Regions from separate parts of the Kitasatospora sp. NPDC023118 genome, predicted to be linked through region 2. Evidence: riboswitches for the same ligand, from Rfam matches in the RefSeq annotation. Region 2 holds a riboswitch; each other region holds the start of a gene.
What was found. A riboswitch is a leader RNA that binds a small molecule or an ion and turns the genes downstream of it on or off. The one in region 2 is predicted to bind cyclic di-AMP.
Positions count from the first base shown of each region.

Region 1 (7,123 bases), on a different contig from region 2:
CCGCCGATCCGATGGACGTCGCAGCCGCCGCCTACCTGGTGCGTTCGGCCGGCTGGAGCCGGCTGGTCGCCGAGGCCGGCGAGGAGGCCGAGCGGGCGGGCGCCGAGGACGCGGCCGCGGAGGCCACCCGGCTGGTGGAGAAGCTGCAGGCCGAGCTGGCCGAGGTGCGGGCGGCCGCGCGGAGCGACCTGGACCGGCAGCGCGCGGAGTTCGAGGGTGTCCGGCGGGAGGCCGAGTCGCTGCGCAAGAAGGTGCGCTCGCTGGAGAGCGACACCCGCCGGGCGCAGGCCGAGACCCGGCGGGTGACCGGGGAACTGGAGGCCGCGAAGGCGCAGGCCGTGGCCGAGCGCAGCGCGGCCGAGAGCGAGGCGCGGCGGCTGCGGCACCGGGTGTCCGAGCTGGAGAACGCCGCCGAGCAGGGCCGCCGTTCGGCCCGCGAGGGGCGCGGCGTCGAGGACATGCGGCTGCGGCTGCTGCTGGACACCGTGCTGCAGTCGGCGCAGGGGCTGCAGCGGGAGCTGGCGCTGCCGGTCTCCCAGATCCGCCCGGCGGACCTGGTGGAGGCGGTGGTGCCGGGGGCGGCCTCGCCGCACGACGTGGCCCGGCGCGGCCTGGCCGAGGACGATCCGGCGCTGCTGGACCAGCTGCTGGCGATCCCGCAGGTGCACCTGGTGGTGGACGGCTACAACGTGACCAAGACCGGCTATCCGACGCTGCCGTTGGAGCAGCAGCGGATCCGGCTGCTGGGCGGGCTGGCGATGCTGGCCCAGCGCACCCAGGCGGAGGTCACCTGCGTGTTCGACGGGCAGGACCTGGACGTTCCGGTGATCATGGCGCCACCGCGCGGGGTTCGGGTACGGTTCAGTCGGACCGGGGAGACCGCGGACGAGCTGATCCGTCGTCTGGTGCGGGCCGAGCCGCAGGGCCGTCCGGTGGTGGTGGTGTCCGCCGACCGGGAGGTCGCGGAGGGCGTGCGGAAGGCGGGCGCGCGCCCGGTGGCCTCGGTGCTGCTGCTGAACCGGCTGGCCCGGCCCTGACCTCGGGTCGGACGGCGTGAAGGCCGGTCAGCGCGCGTTTTGCGAGGTGTGCGGATCCCGTGAAGTCAGCGTGGGGACCGGAGTTCACGCCTTCGGGGGAGTGGCAAAACGGATAGATCTTCACTAGGGTCTGGCGTCAAACCTATTTTCCGGAATCTCATCCGATCAGGTGAGTCCGATGGAAGAAGGAGCCGCTCCCTTGGCCTCCCACCGCCGTCCCAAGCAGCCGAGCCGCGCGCGGGTCTCCGTGCTCACCGCTGCCGCTGCGACCGCGGTCGCCCTCTCCGCCCAGGTGGCCGCGCACGCGGCGCCGCAGCCGAACAAGGACGACGTCAAGGCGCAGATCGACCAGCTCCAGCAGGAGCAGGAGCAGGCGGCGGAGAAGTACAACGGCGCCAAGGAGCGGGCCGACCAGCTCCGCAAGCAGGCCGATCAGCTGCAGGACCAGGTGGCCCGCAGCCAGGACCAGATGACCCAGCTGCAGACGGGCCTGGCCGAGGTGGCGGGCGACCAGTACCGCACCGGCGGCATCGACCCGTCCGTCCAGCTGATGCTCTCCTCCGACCCGTCCGGCTACCTGGAGAAGGCCTCCAGCGTCCAGCAGGCCAGCGCCAGCCAGACCGAGGCGCTCAAGAGCCTGCTCGACCAGCAGCGCCGGCTGGACCAGGAGAAGGCGGAGGCCGCCGCCGTCCTGTCCTCGCTGGACTCCACCACCAAGGACCTGAACCAGGCCAAGTCGGACGTCAACCAGAAGCTGAAGGCCGCCCAGGACCTGCTGAACTCGCTCAGCGCCGCCGACCGCGCCGCGCTGAAGGCCCAGCAGCAGCAGGACGACCGTGCCTCGCGCGGCAGCGCCCGGGTCGACCTCAGCAGCCTGCCGCCGGCCAGCGGCTACGCGGCCGTGGCCGTCGCCAAGGCGATGAGCAAGCAGGGCTCGCCGTACGTCTGGGGCTCCACCGGGCCGAGCACCTTCGACTGCTCGGGTCTGATGGTCTGGTCGTACGCCCAGGCCGGCGTCTCGCTGCCGCGCACCTCGCAGGAGCAGGGCAACGTCGGCACCCGGGTGCCCTCGCTGGACCAGGCCCAGCCGGGCGACCTGGTGATCTACGGCAGTGACCGGCACCACGTCGGGATGTACATCGGCAACGGCATGGTGGTCCACGCGCCGCACACCGGTGACGTGGTGAAGGTGATGAAGGCCGACGCGATGCCGATCAACACGATCCGCCGGGTCTGACGGCCCGACACGCCCGAAAGTCCGGGTTCCGGCCCTGTGATCCGCGCCACCCTCCTGCCGGGCGTGGCGCTTCGGGTTTGCCCGTTCCGTGGTCGGCTGATGAGGCCTGATCAGCTTTGCGTGCGGCGGCGATCACCATCGGTCATTTTCACAAAAGAACACGGGAAATCTTCCGTCTTTTTTCTGACAAGGATTTGAACGGATCACGGTTCAGTTACTAGGGTCGTGCCTCGAACCACCGCACTGTCGATCACCCAGCCGGGGTGGCGGCGGTGGTTACCGTCGAGTTCGCGAAACAGCGGGGCAGGTCGAAACGACTGTCCGACAGGGGAGCCCAGTGGTCGGGGGCGCTGCGGAGCGGAGCCGGGGAACCACGTTCCTCCGGGGTGAATCGGCGCCAGGTCGGCCGATGGAACGGCCGTGAGGCGTCGTAGGGCATGCTTCCGGCCCGAACCCGTCAGCTCACCCGGTAGGCGGACGTAGGAAGAAGGAGTCCGCCTTCGTGGCGTCCCATCGTCGTCCCAAGCCCGCCAGTCGCGCCCGTGTCTCGATCCTGACCGGTGTTGCCGCGGCAGCCGTCGCCCTCTCCGCGCAGTCCGGCGCGCACGCCGACCCGCAGCCGACCAAGGACCAGGTCAAGGAGCAGGTCGACCAGCTCAACGAGCAGGCCGAGCAGGCGACCGAGAAGTACAACGCCGCCCAGGAGAAGCAGCAGGCCCTGGAGAAGCAGGTCTCCGGCCTGCAGGACCAGGTGGCCCGGCAGCAGGCCCAGGTGACCGACATGCAGGGCGGGCTCGCCGAGATCGCCGGTGAGCAGTACCGCAACGGCGGCATATCCCCGACCGTCCAGCTGATGCTCTCCTCCAGTCCGGACAACTTCCTCAACCAGGCCGGTGCGCTCAACCAGGCCGGTGACACCCAGAAGAACCAGCTGAAGCAGCTCCAGGAGGAGCAGCGCAAGCTCGACCAGGACCGCACCGAGGCCCAGGGCAAGCTCGCCGAGCTGGAGTCCACCACCCAGCAGCTGAAGACCTCCAAGGAGGAGGTCCAGAACAAGCTGAAGGCCGCGCAGGACCTGCTCAACACCCTGACCGAGCAGGAGCGCCAGGCGATCCGTCAGGCCGAGGAGAAGGCCGCGGCCGACGCCAAGGCCCAGGCCGACGCCGCCGCCAAGGCCGCCCAGCAGCAGGCCGCCGCCGACCGCGCCTCGCGCGACAGCGGCCGCACCGACATCAGCTCGGGTTCGGGCTCCTCGGCCTCGCCGGTCGCCAAGCCGGCCGCCCCCGGCAGCTCGCACGGTGCCGCCGCGCTGGCCGCCGCCGCGGGCAAGGTCGGCAGCCCCTACGTGTGGGGCGCCACCGGCCCGGGCTCCTTCGACTGCTCCGGCCTGATGGTCTGGGCATTCAACCAGGTCGGCGTGTCGCTGCCGCGCACCTCGCAGGAGCAGGCCGGCGCCGGCACCCGGATCGGCTCGGACATCTCCCAGGCCCAGCCCGGCGACCTGCTGATCTTCTACAGCGACGCCCACCACGTCGGCATCTACGCGGGCAACGGCCAGGTGCTGCACGCGCCCAAGCCGGGTGCCTCGGTCCGCTACGAGGCGGTCTCCAACATGCCGCTGGCCTCCATCGTGCGGGTCTGATCCCCGCCCAGGCCGTTCGGGCCCGGCCCACCATCACGGAGGGCCGGGCCTGCGGCTTTTCCGACGGATCGAGCGGATGTCCGATTAGGAATCAAATATTCGGGTCTGGAGGGGTTTGGACTCGCTTGCCCTGACTCGCTAACGTCTGCCACCGGACTCCCGCTCGACGGCCGCCCGCTGGGGCGCGGCCGCGGGGCCGCGCCGCAGGATTGGAGCCGTTGCCGCCATGTCCGTGCACCGTCGTTCCCAACTGCTCGTCCGTGCGCTGGTGCTGACCGCGGCCGCCACCACGGCCCTGGGTGTGACGGCCGGCGGCAGCGCCCAGGCCGCTCCCGGCGCACCGGGCACACCCGACCGCAGAGACGTCAAGGCGCAGGTCGAGCAGCTGTACGACGAGGCCGAGCAGGCGTCCGAGAAGTGCAACGCCGCGCAGGAAGCGCAGAAGCGGCTCCAGGCCGAGACCACGCTCCTGCAGGGCGAGGTCGCCGCCGGCCAGGACCAGCTCAACCAGCTGCGCGGGGACCTCGCGACCGTGGCCGGGGCCGAGTACCGCGGCGGCGGGATGACCCAGACCGCCCAGCTGATGCTCTCCAGCGACCCCGAGTCCTACCTCGCCCGTGCCCGCACCTTCGGGCAGGCCGCCGAGCGGCAGCGGGAGACGCTGCACGAGCTGGTCAGCCGTCAGCGCAGGCTCGACCAGCGCCGCACCGAGACCGCGGGCAAGCTCGCCGAACTGGACCAGGCCCGGCGCTCGCTGGTCGAGAACAAGCAGCAGATCCAGCAGCGGCTGGTCAAGGCGCAGAAGCTGCTCAACAGCCTGGGCGCGGCCGAGCGGGCCCGGATGGTCGTCCAGGACGCCAACGACGCCGAGCGGCGCGCCACCCGCGGCACCGACCGGCTGGACCTCGGCACCACCCCGGCCGCCTCCGAGCGCGGGGCGGCCGCGCTGGCCGCCGCGGTGCGGATGATCGGCTCGCCGTACGTCTACGGATCCGCCGGGCCCCGCGCCTTCGACTGTTCCGGTCTGATGTACTACAGCTGGCGGCAGGCCGGAGTGACCCTGCCGCGCACCTCGCAGGCCCAGGCGTACGCCGGGCAGCGGATCAGCCTCTCCGAAGCGCGGCCGGGAGACCTGGTGATCTTCTACCGGGACATGCACCACGTCGGGATGTACGCCGGCGGCGGGGTGATGGTGCACGCCCCCTACCCGGGCGCCAAGGTGCGGTACGAGAGCGTCAACGCGATGCCGGTCACCGGGGTGGTCAGGCTCTGAGCGCGACGCCCTCCGACCCGGCCGACATACCCGGTCGCGTGCTGTCCCGGCGCGCTGCGCTGCTGCTGGCGGCCGGCGGGCTGGCCCAGCTGTCGCTGCCCCCGGCCGCGCCGCCGGCACCGGCCGGGCGGCCGGCCGACCAGCGGGCCGAGGTGGCCGATCTGCTGGCGGCGCGGGCGCGCTCACTGCCCGCCTGGTCCGGGCTCACGGGGGCCGAGGCGGTCTACCGCAACCTGGTGCTGTCGCCCGGTCAGGGGTCTTCGGCGGCCGACGGGCCGGACCGGCTGACCGCCGCCGTCGAACTGGCGGTGCGGATCGCCGGCTACGACGAGTACCCGGTGGTGTACCCGCGCCGGATCGCGCTGGTCCGGGAGGCGGGAGGCTGGCGGGTCGAGCGGGAGGAGGCCGTGAGCGGGCCCCCGGCGCTGTGGGACCTCGGCCCGGCCCGTACCGCCCCCGGCGCGCACTGCCTGGTGCTCGGCCTGGCCGACGGGCCGGACCCGGCCGGGCTGGTCGCGGTCGGGGACAAGGCGGTGCCGGCCGTCAGCGCGGTGTGGGGCGGCGCCTGGCCGGGCCGGCTGCTGCTCGAACTGCCCGCCACCGAGACCCAGTTCGCCCGGCTGCTGGAAGCCGACCCGGCGGGCTGGACGGGCATGGCGGCGGTCACCGTGGCCGCCCCCGGCGCGCCCTGGCACACCCCGGTGGACCGGGTGGTGGTCAACCCCGAGGCGTTCGGGCGGCTCAGCGACTTCGGCCGGCAGGTGGTCGTCACCCACGAGGCCACCCACGTCGCGACCAGGGCCGACACCCGGGGCTGGACCCCGCTGTGGCTCTCCGAGGGCGTCGCCGACTGGACCGCCTACCGGGACTCCGGCCGCCGCCCCCAGCAGATCGCCCCCGAGCTGGCCCGGGACGTCGCGGCCGGGAAGCTGCCCACCGCGCTGCCCGCCGACGCGGACTTCACCGCCGGTTCCACCGGCATCGCCCAGGCCTACGAGCAGTCCTGGCTCGCCTGCGACCTGATCGCCCGTCGCTGGGGGACCGACCGGCTGGTCGCCTTCTACCGGGCGGTCGGCGCGGGCGACGGGCAGGGCGAGGACCGGGAGCACCGGATCGACCGGCTGTCGCGCGGTGAGCTGGGCGTCGGGCTGGCCGAGTTCACCGCGCTCTGGCTGGCCGAGGTCTCGTCCCTGAAGGGCTAGCCAGGGCGGCCGGCGCCCGGCCGGGCCCGAGGGTCAACGGCCGGCGGGGTGGTCGATGCCGTCCAGCAGGTCCTGCTCGTACGCGATGCCCGGGCGGACCGGGTAGGAGGAGGCGGGCGGCAGCGCCGGGGTCTTGTCCAGCACCACGGTGGGCGGCAGGGCCGCCGCGGCGCGGGTGGAGCGCCAGAGCCGGATGCCGGAGAGCACGGCGGCGGTCAGCAGCAGCAGGTTGCGCAGGGTCAGTACGGTGATGGCCCAGGGATCGCTGGCGAGGATCTGGGTGAACATGGTCGGGAACTCGACCAGCGTCAGCGGGCAGGCGATCAGGATCAGCAGCGCCACCGGGCGCTGGCTGGTGCCGCGTACGGTCAGGCAGACCGCGGCGACGCCGATCAGCCAGACCAGGTACTGCGGGCTGATCACCCGGCTGGTCACCACGAAGACCAGCAGCGCGCACAGCGCGGCGTCGTACATGGTGGCCGCGTTGCGGCGGCGGGCGGTGAAGCGCCACAGCAGCAGCCAGAGGAAGCCGAGCACGGTGCCGGCCATCATCACCTTGCTGATCACGCTGACCCACGGCCCGAGCATCTCGGGGGAGCCGTAGTTCATGGTGACCCTGCCGTCCCAGGCCCCGGCGATCCGGGCGAAGTGCAGCGGCAGCGCGCCGACCGACTCGACCTCGATGCCGCGGCCCGCCTGGAAGGTCAGGAAGTCGAAGGCGCCGTTCATCCC
Region 1 is NZ_JBVHHW010000001.1:91,408-98,530, forward strand. Features, by position in the region: gene ACZ3UD_RS00390 (NYN domain-containing protein) at 1-1,037, shown strand, start outside; gene ACZ3UD_RS00395 (C40 family peptidase) at 1,237-2,274, shown strand; cyclic di-AMP (ydaO/yuaA leader) riboswitch at 2,613-2,766, shown strand; gene ACZ3UD_RS00400 (NlpC/P60 family protein) at 2,777-3,916, shown strand; gene ACZ3UD_RS00405 (C40 family peptidase) at 4,143-5,189, shown strand; gene ACZ3UD_RS00410 (hypothetical protein) at 5,228-6,391, shown strand; gene ACZ3UD_RS00415 (glycosyltransferase 87 family protein) at 6,425-7,123, opposite strand, start outside.
Region 1: it holds a riboswitch for cyclic di-AMP, as region 2 does, so the genes downstream of both, ACZ3UD_RS00400 (NlpC/P60 family protein) here and ACZ3UD_RS12300 (M23 family metallopeptidase) in region 2, are expected to answer to the same signal.

Region 2 (7,123 bases):
CGGCCGCCGCCGGAGCCACCGAGGGCCTGGCCGTCGTCCTCGACGTCACCGACGTGTCCCCGGTCGCCGTCCGCGACCGGGTCCGCGGCCGCCTCACCCTGGCCGGCCGGCTGCACCTGGCCCACCTCGCCGACGACGGCCTCAGCGTCCACCTGCGCGTGGACGTCGCCCACGCCGTCCTCGCCACCCCGTACGGCACCGGCGCGCTCACCGCCGCCGACCTCGCCCTCGCCGCCCCCGACCCGCTGGCCCGGCACGAGGCCGCGCTACTCACCCACCTGGCCGACGAGCACACCGACGCCCTCGACCTGCTCACCGGCCTACTCGACCCGGCCCTGCTCGCCAGGCACCCGGACATCCGCCCGCTCGCCCTCGACCGCTACGGCCTGGTGCTGCGCCTGGACCACCCGCACGGCCACCGCGACGTCCGCCTGGTCTTCCCCGAACCCGCCGGCGACACCGAGGACTTCGGTCACCGGATGCACGAGCTGCTGTCCGCCGCCGAGCACGGCCTGCCCGTCCGCCGGAACTGACCGCGCCCGGGCGTCACCGCTCGGCGGCGTCCTCCAGCACGATCCGCCCCATCCGCGCGTACCGCTCCGGCCGCCAGCGCCGCATCGCCAGCGCCAGAGCGATCCCGCCCAGGAACACCCCGATCACCAGGTACGGGATCAGCCGGAACAGCAGGGTGCCCGAGGCCGCCCCGGCCGCCGCGTCCTCGTTGACCACCAGCAGCACCACCACCCCGGCCATCGCCACCCCGCCCACCAGCGGCGCGACCAGCGTCCGGCACCAGTGCGCGGTCTCCGGGTGCCGACCCCGCACATGGAAGTACCCGACCACCGCGAAGGAGCAGAGCGTCTGCACGACGAGGATCGCCATCGTCCCCAACAGCGCGAGCAGCGTGTACAGATGGACGTACGGATCCATCCCCGCCGCCAGGAAGGCCACCACCAGCACGGCCGCGATCACCGACTGCACCACCGAGGCGAGGTACGGCGAGCCGTGCCGCGGGTGGGTCCGGCCGAGCGCCGGGTGCAGGAAGCCCTCCCGCCCGATCGCGTACAAGTACCGTGCCGCGCACTGGTGGAAGGCCATCGCGCAGGCGAACGAGCCGGTGACGACCAGCCATTGGAACACCGTCACCGCCCAGGCCCCCAGGTGCGCGCCCAAGGGGTCGAAGAACAGGCTGTTCCCGTCCTTGCCCGGCACCGTCCCGCTCGCCACCGCGATCGCATGCTCGACTCCGTTGCCGGACACGATCATCCAGGACACGAAGACGTAGAACAGCCCGATCCCGACCACCGACACCAGGGTGGCCCGCGGCACCACCCGCTTCGGGTCGCGCGACTCCTCCCCGTACATCGCGGTCGACTCGAAGCCCACCCAGGACCAGAATGCGAAGAACAGCCCCAGCCCGGCCGCCTCCGCGCCCGAACTCCCAACCCCCTTAATGGCGTTCAGCGGATTCACCGCCTCACCCACGATCCCGTCCGGCCCGCCGCCGGAGGCCAGTACGGCCAGCGAGACCGCGCCCAGCACCCCGATCTCCAGCACCAGCGCCACCCCGAGCACCTTCGCCGTCAGGTGCAGGTCGAACCACGCCATCACCCCGATCACGGCCACCCCGAACAGCGCGTACCAGCCCCAGCCGAGGTCCACCCCCAGCCGCGAACGGACCAACCCGCGCAGCGAGTACGCGAAGAAGCCGATGATCGAGGCCTCGAAGACGATGTACGCCATGACCGCGAGCAGCCCCGAGGCCATCCCGGCGACCCGGCCCAGCCCGTGCGAGATGTACCCGTAGAACGCCCCGGCGGCCGTGATGTGGCGGGCCATCGCCACGTACCCGACCGAGAACACCGTGAGCACCACGGTCGCCACGATGTACGCGGCGGGCGCGCCGACCCCGTTGCCCTGCCCGACGACGATCGGCAGGTTCCCGGTCATCGCGGTGATCGGGGCCGCGGTGGCGACCGCCATGAACACCACGCCCACCAGGCCCACCGAGCCCGCCTTCAACCGGTCGACCCCGCCCGCGCCGGACCGTTCCCCGACCGCGTCCCCGCTCCCGACCGCCATTCGGCCTCCTCGTCCGTCCAAACCCTCGCGCCCGCGGAGCAAGGCCGGGCGCCGACTGCCCGACAGCATCGCGCGACCGGGACCGCACCCGAAAGACGACGGATCTCGCCAGAGGCGGCAGGAGTTGACGCCCAGTTCGACCACTCGAACTCACCCGGATCCGCAAACGGCAACGGCCGGCCCGGCTCCACGAGGGGTCCTCACGAAGCAGGGCCGGCCTTGGGCGTGTCCCGCGCCCATGTCCACCGGTGCGGCGATCACCCGGTCGAGCGGTCACCCGACATGACCATCCCGGGCGGTCGATTCGCCCCGCACCAGCGGTGGTTCCTGAAACCCGCGGTCAGCGCGGGGTCCGAACAGGGTCTGCGCAGCGTCAGAGCGCGACGCCGTGCGCCCGCAGGTAGGTGACCGGGTTGATGTCCGAGCCGTACTCCGACCCGGTGCGGATCTCGAAGTGCAGGTGCGGCCCGGTCACGTTGCCGGTGGCGCCGGAGAGGCCGAGCCGCTGGCCGACGGTGACGGTCTGACCGATCTTCACGCCGATCACGGAGAGGTGCGCGTACTGGGCGTACTTGCCGTCGGCGAGCTTGATCTCGACCTGGTTGCCGTAGGCACCGCCGTTGCCGGCCTTCACCACGACACCGTTGGCGACCGCGCGCACCGGGGTGCCGGTGGAGGCGACGAAGTCCTGGCCGGTGTGGTGGCCGGAGGCCCACATCGAGCCGGCCACGCCGTAGGCCTCGCCCAGCACCGGGTTGGCCAGCGGGGCGACATAGCCGGAGGTGGCGGCGACCGGGGCGGCGGTGACAGCCTGGGCCGGAGCGGCGTTCTGAATCTGGGCCTGGACCTGGACGCCCGGCTTGGCGGCCTCGGTCTGAACCTGTATCTGAGCGTCGGCGGCGGCGGGAGCGCTCTGGGTGACCGGGGCGGTCGGCTCAGCCGGGGCCGCGGGCTTGACCGGGGCGGCCGGCTCGGCGGTGTCGGCGTGGGCCGCGAGCGACAGCCACTGACCCGGGAAGATCAGGTTCGGGTCGGCGCCGACCACCGAGCGGTTCTGCTCGTACAGCGCGGGCCAGCCGCCCTCGACGTTCCTGGCGTCGGCGATCTTGGACAGACTGTCGCCGCCGACGACGCGGTAGCTCTCGTGGGCGGCCGCAGGGGCCGACTCGGCGTCCGCGGCTGCGGCGTGCTGCACGACCGAGGCGGCCGGGGCGTTGTGGGCCTGGGCGCTCATCGCGGTCACGAGCGGCAGGGCGAAGGAGACACCGGTGACGGCGGTGGCGATGCCGATGCGGGCGGCGCGGGGCAGGGCGATACGACGAGCCTGAGCAGGCATGGGATTCCTCTCCGACGCCTGCGAGGTGAGCTGTCGGGTTCGGGCTGGAGTTGCCCGGCCGCATGCGCGGCTTCACCCCGAGCCGGCCCTGGACGTTCGCGCTGAACAGCGCGGACTCCGGTCCGGCGACTTACCTGTGGGTCCCCCGCTCCTGCCGTGCAGAGCTCAGTTCGAACCACCGGGCAGCGGCAGGACTCGGCGTTCCACCCGGTGGATCCACCCGGGCTGGCCAGGTGGTCGCTGAACTAAAACCCATCCGTTCGGGTGAAGCAATGTCGATCTCTTGAACCGGCGACAACCTCCCGAGGCGCGGTCACCCTCCGCATGGCCCGTTGTGCGGTGCGTACACAATCCATTCACTCGGCGCCACTGATCCACGACCCTGCGCCGACCTCGGCAGCCCAGCGCGACCCTCCGCTCACGCACCGCCCACCCCGGACACACCGCCCGGTGACCCTTGTCACGTGCACCCCGCCGGGCGCAGGATCAGGCCGTGGCCACCTCAACGGCCGGCACCCTGCGCCTGGGCACCGCGCAGGGCCGCTGGGTTCTCCTGGCAACGGTGCTCGGTTCCAGCATGGCGATGCTCGACGGCACCGTGGTGAACGTCGCCCTGCCCCGGATCGGCTCCGACCTCGGCGCCTCCCTGGCGTCCCTGCAATGGACGCTGAACGCCTATCTGCTCACCCTGGCGGGCCTGATCCTGCTCGGCGGCGCGCTCGGCGACCGGTACGGGAGGCGCAAGGTCTTCCTGATCGGCGTGGTCTGGTTCGCCGCCGCCTCCGCGGCCTGCGCCGTCGCCCCGAACATCAACGTGCTGATCGCCGCCCGCGCCGTCCAGGGCATCGGCGGGGCACTGCTCACCCCCGGCTCGCTCGCCATGCTCCAGGCGGTCTTCCATCCTGACGACCGCTCGGCGGCGGTGGGCCTGTGGTCCGGCCTCGGCGGGGTGTCCGCGGCCATCGGCCCCTTCCTCGGCGGCTGGCTGGTGGACGGCCCCGGCTGGCGCTGGATCTTCCTGCTGAACCTTCCGCTGGCCGCCGCCGTGATCGCGGTCACCTCCCGCTACGTCCCGGAGAGCCGCGACGAGTCCGCCTCCGGCCGCTTCGACGTGCCCGGCGCACTGCTCGCCGCACTCGCCCTCGGCGCGATCACCTACGCGCTCACCGCCGCCGGGGAGGGCCTGTCCCCCGCCGTCTGGCTCACCGGCGCGATCGGCCTGCTGCTCGGCACCGCCTTCGTCACCGTCGAGCGCCGCGCACCCGTTCCGATGCTGCCGCTCGGACTGTTCTCGTCCCGGCTGTTCACCGCCGTGAACCTGGTCACCCTCTGCGTCTACGCGGCCTTCAGCGGGGTGTTCTTCCTGCTGGTGGTCCAACTGCAGATCGTGTCCGGCTTCTCGCCCCTGGTCTCGGGCTTCGCCCTGGTGCCGATCACGGTGCTGATGCTGACCCTGTCGGCGCGCGCCGGCCGCCTCGGCAAGCGGATCGGCCCACGCATCCCGCTCACCGTCGGCCCCCTGCTCTGCGCCGCCGGGGTGCTGCTGATGCTGCGCACCGGTCCCGGCTCCTCCTACTGGGCGGACGTGCTGCCCGCCGTCGCGGTGATGGGCAGTGGGATGACCCTGCTGGTCGCCCCGCTGACCGCGACGGTGCTGGCCGCCGTCGACGTACGGCACGCGGGCATCGCCAGCGGCGTCAACAACGCCGCCGCCCGCGCGGCCGGCCTGCTCGCGGTGGCCGCCCTCCCGGCGCTGGCCGGCCTGAGCGGCGATGCCTACCGGGTGCCGTCCTCGGTGGACTCCGCCTTCCACACCGCGATGCTGATCTGCGCGGGCCTGCTGGTCGGCGGCGGGCTGATCGCCTTCGCCACCGTCCGGGGCAACGTGCTCACCCCGGACGAGCGCCCGGTCGCCGAGCCGAACTGCGACTGGCCCTGCGCCACCACCACCCCGCCGCTCGACCCCGGACACACCAAGACGCCCGAGGGCCCTGCCACCGGAACGGTGGCAGGGCCCTCTCCAGACAGCTGACGCCGTATCAGAGGATGTCGGCCGGCGCGTACTTGGCCGCCTCCGGGTAGGCCACCGCGACGGCCTCCACCCGGCGGACCACCTCGGCGACCTGCGCCCCGGCCGCACCGGTGAACGACAGCCTGTCGGCCAGCAGCGCGTCCAGCGCGGCCCGGTCCAGCGGGATCCGCTCGTCGGCGGCCAGCCGGTCCAGCAGCTCGTTCTCCCGGGCGCCCGCGCGCATGGCCAGCGCGGAGGCGACGGCGTGTTCCTTGATGACCTCGTGCCCGGTCTCCCGGCCGACGCCCGCGCGCACCGCGCCCATCAGCACCTTGGTGGTGGCCAGGAACGGCAGGTAGCGGTCCAGCTCGGCCTCGACGACGGCCGGGAAGGCACCGAACTCGTCGAGGACGGTCAGGAAGGTCTCCAGCAGGCCGTCGAAGGCGAAGAAGGCGTCCGGCAGCGCGACCCGGCGCACCACCGAGCAGGAGACGTCGCCCTCGTTCCACTGGTCGCCGGCCAGCTCGCCGGTCATCGAGGCGTAGCCGCGCAGGATCACGGCCAGGCCGTTGACGCGCTCGCAGGAGCGGGTGTTCATCTTGTGCGGCATCGCGGAGGAGCCGACCTGACCCTCCTTGAAGCCCTCCGTCACCAGCTCGTGGCCGGCCATCAGGCGGATGGTCTTGGCCAGACTGGACGGCGCGGCGGCCAGCTGGACGAGGGCGGTGAGCACCTCGAAGTCCAGCGAGCGCGGGTAGACCTGGCCGACGCTGGTCAGCACGTTCTCGAAGCCGAGGTGCCCGGCGACCCGGCGCTCCAGCTCGGCCAGCTTCTCGGTGTCGCCGCCGAGCAGGTCCAGCATGTCCTGGGCGGTGCCGACCGGGCCCTTGATCCCGCGCAGCGGGTAGCGGGCGATCAGCTCCTCCAGGCGGCGGAAGGCGACCAGCAGCTCGTCGGCGATCGACGCGAAACGCTTGCCCAGGGTGGTGGCCTGCGCGGCCACGTTGTGCGAGCGGCCGGCCATGACCAGCTCGGAGTGCTGGGCGGCGAGGCTGGCCAGGCGCACCAGCACGGCCACCGTACGGTCCCGCACGTGCTCCAGGGACTGGCGGATCTGCAGCTGCTCGACGTTCTCGGTCAGATCCCGGGAGGTCATGCCCTTGTGGATCTGCTCGTGGCCGGCGAGCTCGCTGAACTCCTCGATGCGGGCCTTCACGTCGTGGCGGGTGATCCGCTCACGGGCGGCGATCGAGCCGAGGTCGACCTGGTCGATCACCCGCTCGTAGTCGGCGACGGCGTTCGCCGGCACCTCGACACCGAGGTCCTGCTGGGCCTTCAGGACGGCGAGCCACAGGTGGCGCTCAAGGACCACCTTGTGCTCGGGGGACCACAGCTGGGCCAGGGTCGCCGAGGCGTACCGGGAGGCCAGGACATTGGGGATCTGGGGCTTCGCGCTCACGCTTCGCAAGCCTAACAGCCGAGGTCACGCCGAACGTCGGCGGCTGGGGAGGCCGGGCCGGAATCCGCACACGGCCCGGACGGACTCGCCGTTCCGCTCGCCGAACCGCCCGCGCCCGTCGGCACCTTGGACATCATCGCGCCGGACGGCCCGCTACTGCTGCGCGCCGCCCGTCCGACCGGCCAGCACCGGCAGGACCTGCGCGCAGATCGAGTGCAGGGCGACCCGCTGCTCG
Region 2 is NZ_JBVHHW010000008.1:34,621-41,743, reverse strand. Features, by position in the region: gene ACZ3UD_RS12310 (DUF2470 domain-containing protein) at 1-533, shown strand, start outside; gene ACZ3UD_RS12305 (APC family permease) at 547-2,082, opposite strand; gene ACZ3UD_RS12300 (M23 family metallopeptidase) at 2,456-3,418, opposite strand; cyclic di-AMP (ydaO/yuaA leader) riboswitch at 3,421-3,594, opposite strand; gene ACZ3UD_RS12295 (MFS transporter) at 3,912-5,450, shown strand; gene purB (adenylosuccinate lyase) at 5,458-6,888, opposite strand; gene ACZ3UD_RS12285 (MarR family winged helix-turn-helix transcriptional regulator) at 7,042-7,123, opposite strand, start outside.

Region 3 (7,123 bases), on a different contig from region 2:
TGTTGCTGTTCGGGGAGTGGGAAGTCGGCGGGTTCGACTCCCCGCGCAAGTCGGTGGGTCCGACCTGGCGGACCGCCAGATCGGGGCCCGATCTTCCGCGGGTGTCGGAGGGCGGTGGGTCGGGTCGGGCGTGTCGTTCGGGAGCCGGGGCCCGGGGGCGGGAAGTCGGCGGGACCGACGGGTCCGCCCGCGGCCCGGCCCGTTCCGCCGAGGGGCGGGTAGGTTCGAGGTGTGACGACGAATGTTCCGCGCGCGAAGTTGATCCTGCTGACCACCACCCACCGGGTGGCTCCCGGGTTGCTGGCGTGGCCGGCCTGGGAGGCGTTGCGGTCGGCCGGGCGGGTGCTGGTGGGGGCGGAGGGGCATCCGCAGGTGGCCGCGGTGCGGCAGGCCGGGGTGGCGGTCGAGGTGGCGGCGGCGGAGTCGGCGCCGGCCTTGGCGCGGATGCTGACCGAGCAGCCGGCCGGGGCGGGGCCGACGGTGTGGCTGGGGAGCCCGGACGGGGATCCGGGGCTGACGGACGCGCTGGCGCGGCTGGCGGTGGAGCACGCCGGGGAGGTGCCGGAGATCGAGGTGCTGCCGGGTTCGTACGACCTGCCCGGCTCGCGGCTGCTGGACCTGGTGTCGGTGATGGACCGGCTGCGCTCGCCCGGGGGGTGCCCGTGGGACGCCGAGCAGACGCACGAGAGCCTGGTGAAGTACTTGGTCGAGGAGGCGTACGAGCTGGTCGAGGCGATCGAGGAAGGCGACCGGGACACGCTGCGCGAGGAACTGGGCGACGTGCTGCTCCAGGTGTTCTTCCACTCCCGGATCGCCGAGGAGCACCCGACCGGGCCGTTCACCATCGACGACGTGGCCGGGGACATCGTGGAGAAGCTGGTGTACCGCCACCCGCACGTGTTCGGGGACGTCGAGGCCGAGGGCGCCGCCGAGGTGGAGGCGAACTGGGAGCAGCTGAAGGCGGCGGAGAAGGCGGACCGGGAGTCGGTGCTGGACGGCGTGCCGGCCGGGCTGCCGGCGCTGGCGTACGCGGCGAAGCTGGTGTCCCGGGTGCGCCGGGCGGGGTTCGAGGGCGTGCCGGACGAGCCGTACGAGCTGCCGGCGGAGCTGACCGCGGAGTCGGCGGGCCGGCTGCTGCTGGCGGTGGCGCAGCGGGCGCACGACGCCGGGGTGGACGTGGACGCGGCGCTGCGCTCGGCCGCGCGGGGCTACCGGGACGCGGTGCGCGCGGCCGAGGGGCTCAAGCCGGAGTAGCGACTCAGGCCGCCGTGGCGGTGTGCCCGGTCGGGCGCCGCTGCGGCGGGACGAGCTCGCCGATGGCCTCGCCGATCAGGGCGAGGAGTTCGGCGAGGCGCTCCAGGTCGAGGTGGTCGGGCAGGTCGGCGAGGGAGACGATTCGCTCGCCGTTCGGGCCGGCGACGCAGAAGAGGTCGATCGGCCCGAGGTGCTTCTCGGCGGTGTCGACCAGGGCGGCGACGTCGCTGGGGCGGCGGATGTCAGCGGCGACGCCGACGACGGGGCAGCCCGGCCGGTCGAGTTCGGCGGCGAGGTCCTCGGCGACACCGACATGGGTGTCGGCGATCAGCATCCCGGCGGCGCCGGCCGCGGTGAACCGGCGGGCGAGGCCGGCTCCCGAACCGCCGTCGAGGACCGCGATGACGACGACTGCCCCGCTGACCCGCATGGCCTGCTCCTCCCTGTGGGCGACACCGCACCGGCGCCCACGCATACTGCGGAGGATCGTAGGCACGACCTGACCCTCCGCAACAGGGATTACCCCGCAGGTGACCAGACTCACGCCCGGCACCCGGCCAAGAGCTGTCCAAGAGCTGTCCACGGACCGTCCACTGGCCGTCCACGGAGCGTTGGCGACCCGCTCGCGCGCCGTTCGCGAGGTGTTGACGGTCGGGAACGGTCAGGACGCGCCCGACCCAGCGGTTACGGTCGACCCATGCCTGCTCAGCCCGACGCCGCCCAGCCCGCCCCGCAGCTCTTCACCTGGGAGTTCGCCGCCGACCCGTACCCGGCCTACGCCTGGCTGCGCGAGCACGCCCCGGTGCACCGCACCAGGCTGCCGAGCGGCGTCGAGGCCTGGCTGGTGACGCGGTACGCGGACGCCCGGCAGGCGCTGGCGGACAGCCGGTTGTCGAAGAACCCGGCGCACCACAGCGAGCAGGCGCATCGCACCGGCCGGGTGGGCATCCCGGGGGAGCGGCAGGCGGACCTGATGACCCACCTGCTGAACATCGACCCGCCGGACCACACCCGGCTGCGCCGGCTGGTGTCCAAGGCGTTCACGCCGCGCCGGGTGGCCGAGTTCGAGCCGCGGGTGCAGCAGCTCACCGACCGGCTGATCGACGGCTTCGCGCAGCGCGGCTCGGCGGACCTGATCCACGAGTTCGCCTTCCCGCTCCCCATCTACGCCATCTGCGACATGCTGGGCGTGCCGGCCGAGGACCAGGACGACTTCCGCGACTGGGCCGGGATGATGATCCGACATGGCGGGGGCCAGCGCGGCGGCGTGGGACGGGCGGTGAAGCGGATGCGGGCGTACCTGCTGGAGCTGATCCACCGCAAGCGGGCGGACCTCGGTGACGACCTGATCTCCGGTCTGATCAGAGCCAGTGACCACGGCGAGCACCTGACCGAGAACGAGGCGGCCGCGATGGCCTTCATCCTGCTGTTCGCCGGTTTCGAGACGACCGTCAACCTGATCGGCAACGGGACGTACGCGCTGCTGCGCAACCCGGGGCAGCGGGCGCTGCTGCAGGAGTCGGTAGTGCGCGGGGAGACCGCGCTGCTGGAGACCGGGATCGAGGAACTCCTGCGCTACGACGGGCCGGTGGAACTGGCGACCTGGCGGTTCGCGACCAGGCCGCTGGCCATCGGCGGGGTGGACATCCCGGTGGGCGATCCGGTGCTGGTGGTGCTGGCGGCGGCGGACCGCGACCCGGCCCGGTTCGCGGAGGAGAACACCCTCGACCTGGCCCGAACCGACAATCCCCACCTGGGGTTCGGGCACGGCATCCACTACTGCATCGGCGCCCCGCTGGCCCGGCTCGAAGGACGCGCCGCGCTGGCCACGCTGCTTTCCCGACTGCCCGATCTGCGACTGGCCGAAAGCCCGGAGAATCTCCGCTGGCGGGGTGGTCTGATCATGCGCGGATTGCGCGAACTTCCGGTCGAATTCAGTCCCGAGATCCGCTCTCCGCATGCGCTTCCTGAGGCCCCGACACGCTGACTGGACGTCGTTGACGCGCTCCTGATGGCGGTGTGAACACCCATCAATCCGGACAAACAGGCGCAGTTGGTAGGCGATTGATCACATGCCGTAATTTCTGTGTGATGTCGGTGATATGAGCTTGTGATTGGTCTGAGGATCTGTCTAGTCTCCCTGGAGTTCGCAGCTGCGGACCTCGTGCGCGGAACGCCGAATCCTGCCCGCCGCGCCACGGGAAACCGACCAGACCCTTGGGCAGGGGCGGGGGAACCAGGTTTGTTGCCGTCCCCCACGGCTTGGGGTGAAGCCGCCCGAGCGGAACGTCTCCGCGCACGGCGGCCGGGCCACCTCCCGGTCCGAACCCGACAGCTCACCTCGCAGGCGTGCGGAGAGGGACCCTTCATGCTGTTCGTTGGAACTGGCCGTCACCGTCGTCGCACCCAGGCCGAGAAGGCCATCGCCGTCGCCGGTGTGGCCGGCGTCGGACTCGCGATGCCGCTCCTCGCCGCCACCGGCGCCTCCGCCGCCCCGGCCTCCGCCTGGGACTCCGTCGCCCAGTGCGAGAGCGGCGGCGACTGGAGCATCAACACCGGCAACGGCTTCTACGGCGGCCTGCAGTTCACCTCCAGCACCTGGAAGGCGTACGGCGGCACCGCCTACGCGCCGCAGGCCAACCAGGCCAGCAAGGGCCAGCAGATATCGGTCGCCGAGAAGGTGCTGGCCTCCCAGGGCCCGGGCGCCTGGCCGGTCTGCTCCGTCAAGGCGGGTCTGAGCAAGGGCGGTGCCCCGGCCGCGGTCGACACCTCCTCGGACGCCAAGCCGCAGTCCGCCCCCCAGCAGCAGACGCCCAAGCAGCAGGCCCCGAAGCAGCAGGCCCCCAAGGCGGACGCGAAGCCCGCCCAGCCGTACGCTCCGAAGCACGCCGCCCCGAAGCAGGCCGAGAAGCCCGCCGAGCAGCCGGTCCAGCAGTACGTTCCGAAGCACGCCGCCCCGCGCGCCGCCCAGCCGGCCCAGGCCGCCCCGGCCGGCCACGACTACACCGTCCACTCCGGTGACACCCTGTCGAGCATCGCCGCCGCCCAGGGCGTGTCCGGCGGCTGGCAGGCGCTGTACGACGGCAACCGCGGCACGGTCGGCGGCGACCCGAACCTGATCATGCCCGGCCAGGTCCTGCACCTCGGCTGAACCGGTCGGTAGGGCCTCGGCCGAGACGGTCCGTAGGACCTCGAACAGCACCCCGGGGACGAAGGGGGCCGCGCCCGGCCCCCTTCGTCCGCATTCGTCCGCGCCGGGGGCTGGGGGGACAAGCTGGGACAAGCAGGTGAACTACCGGTGGGTAGCAGGGCCACACGCCGAGACGGGACCGAGGCCAACGTGGCCCCGGGAGCCCGGGCGGTTAGGCTCTGGTCGTAACGACTCCGCAATCGTCCCGCCGACAGCACCACCGTCAGCCGGACCCTGCTCCCGCAAGGAGATGCCTCGTGCCGTCCATCGATGTCGTCGTAGCCCGTGAGATCCTCGACTCGCGCGGCAACCCCACGGTCGAGGTCGAGGTCGGCCTCGACGACGGAAGCACCGGTCGTGCCGCTGTCCCGTCGGGTGCCTCGACCGGCGCCTTCGAGGCGCTGGAGCTGCGCGACGGTGACAAGAACCGCTACTTCGGCAAGGGCGTCGAGAAGGCCGTTCTGGCCGTCATCGAGCAGATCGGCCCGGAGCTCGTCGGCTACGACGCCACCGAGCAGCGCCTGATCGACCAGGCCATGCTCGACCTGGACGCCACCCCCGACAAGTCCTCGCTCGGCGCCAACGCCATCCTGGGCGTCTCGCTGGCCGTCGCGCACGCCGCGTCCGAGGCCAGCGACCTGCCGCTGTTCCGCTACCTGGGCGGCCCGAACGCGCACGTCCTGCCGGTCCCGATGATGAACATCCTCAACGGCGGCTCGCACGCGGACTCCAACGTCGACATCCAGGAGTTCATGATCGCCCCGATCGGCGCGGAGTCCTTCTCCGAGGCCGTCCGCTGGGGCGTCGAGGTCTACCACACCCTCAAGGGCGTGCTGAAGGACCGCGGCCTGTCCACCGGCCTCGGCGACGAGGGCGGCTTCGCGCCGAACCTGGACAGCAACCGCGAGGCCCTGGACCTCATCATGGAGGCGATCCAGAAGGCCGGCTACGTGCCCGGCCGTGACGTCGCGCTGGCCCTGGACGTCGCCTCCTCCGAGTTCTACCAGGACGGCGCCTACCAGTTCGAGGGCAAGGCCCTCTCGGCCGCCGAGCTCATCGAGTACTACGCCGAGCTGGTCGCCGCCTACCCGCTGGTCTCCATCGAGGACCCGCTGGACGAGTCGGACTGGGACGGCTGGAAGGCCATGACCGTCAAGCTGGGCGACAAGGTCCAGCTGGTCGGTGACGACCTGTTCGTCACCAACCCGGCCCGCCTGGCCAAGGGCATCGAGACCGGCACCGCCAACGCGCTGCTGGTGAAGGTGAACCAGATCGGCTCGCTGACCGAGACCCTGGACGCCGTCGAGCTGGCCCAGCGCAACGGCTACCGCTGCATGATGTCGCACCGCTCCGGCGAGACCGAGGACGTCACCATCGCCGACCTGGCCGTCGCCACCAACTGCGGCCAGATCAAGACCGGTGCCCCGGCCCGCTCCGAGCGCGTCGCCAAGTACAACCAGCTGCTGCGCATCGAGGAGATCCTCGACGACGCCGCCGAGTACGCCGGCCGCGGCGCCTTCCCGCGCTTCCGCTTCGCGGACCAGTAAGCACAGTCGCTTCGCGGACCGGTGAGCACAGTCGCTCCGCGACCGGTGAGCACAGCAAGCACGAGGGCTGAGCAGCCGAGCTAGCGCAAGCCTGACCGGTGCCCCGCCGCACACCCCGTAGGGTGGACGGCGGGGCACCGTCGCGACCAGGAGGGGATACGGGAGATGGCTGGCTGGAGGATCCCGGGCTTGGCGGCCCGACCTCGGTTCACGAGCCGGGCGACCGTCCTCGTCCTGGTGCTCTGCTCCCTGGTGGCGATCCTCGCCTACCCGACGCGGCAGTTCATCTCCCAGCGCGCGGAGATCTCCGCCCAGCGGGCGAAGGCCGACCACGTGCGCCAGCAGGTCGACCAGCTGCGCCGGGACAAGGCCCGCTGGCAGGACCCGGAGTACGTCAAGGCGCAGGCCCGCGCCCGGCTGCACTACGCGGTGCCGGGGGAGACCCCGTACATCGCGGTGGACCCGGCCGGCCCGGCCGCCCAGCCCTCCGCGCCCGCCTCCTCCGGCGGTACGGCCCAGGCCGCCAAGCCCTGGTACGCCAGCGTCTGGGACTCGGTGGACGCCGCCGACACCGTCGCACTGGCCCCCGCGACCCCCCGTCCGCTCCCCCCGCCCACCGTTGGAGACCCCACCCCCCATGACCACTGAGAACCACCCCGCCGTCTCCGACGCCGACGTCGCGGCCATCGCCGCCCAGCTCGGCCGGGTGCCGCGCGGCCTGCGCGGTGTCGCGCACCGCTGCCCCTGCGGCAACCCCGACGTCGTGGAGACGGCCCCCCGGCTGCCGGACGGCACGCCGTTCCCGACGCTCTACTACCTGACCTGCCCCAAGGCCGCCTCGCTGATCGGCACCCTGGAGGCGGAAGGCGTGATGAAGGAGCAGAGCGCCCGGCTCGCCGAGGACCCGGAGCTGGCCGCCGCCTACCAGAAGGCGCACGAGGACTACATCGCCCGGCGCGACGCGATCGAGGTGCTGGAGGGCTTCCCGAGCGCCGGCGGCATGCCGGACCGGGTGAAGTGCCTGCACGTGCTGGTCGGCCACTCGCTGGCGGCCGGCGAGGGCGTCAACCCGCTCGGAGACGAGGCGATCGGCATGCTGGAGGACTGGTGGGCCAAGGGCCCGTGCGTCTCC
Region 3 is NZ_JBVHHW010000005.1:285,085-292,207, forward strand. Features, by position in the region: gene ACZ3UD_RS09360 (nucleoside triphosphate pyrophosphohydrolase) at 232-1,254, shown strand; gene ACZ3UD_RS09365 (SDR family NAD(P)-dependent oxidoreductase) at 1,259-1,684, opposite strand; gene ACZ3UD_RS09370 (cytochrome P450 family protein) at 1,952-3,241, shown strand; cyclic di-AMP (ydaO/yuaA leader) riboswitch at 3,452-3,618, shown strand; gene ACZ3UD_RS09375 (transglycosylase family protein) at 3,623-4,405, shown strand; gene eno (phosphopyruvate hydratase) at 4,702-5,991, shown strand; gene ACZ3UD_RS09385 (FtsB family cell division protein) at 6,181-6,639, shown strand; gene ACZ3UD_RS09390 (DUF501 domain-containing protein) at 6,611-7,123, shown strand, end outside.
Region 3: it holds a riboswitch for cyclic di-AMP, as region 2 does, so the genes downstream of both, ACZ3UD_RS09375 (transglycosylase family protein) here and ACZ3UD_RS12300 (M23 family metallopeptidase) in region 2, are expected to answer to the same signal.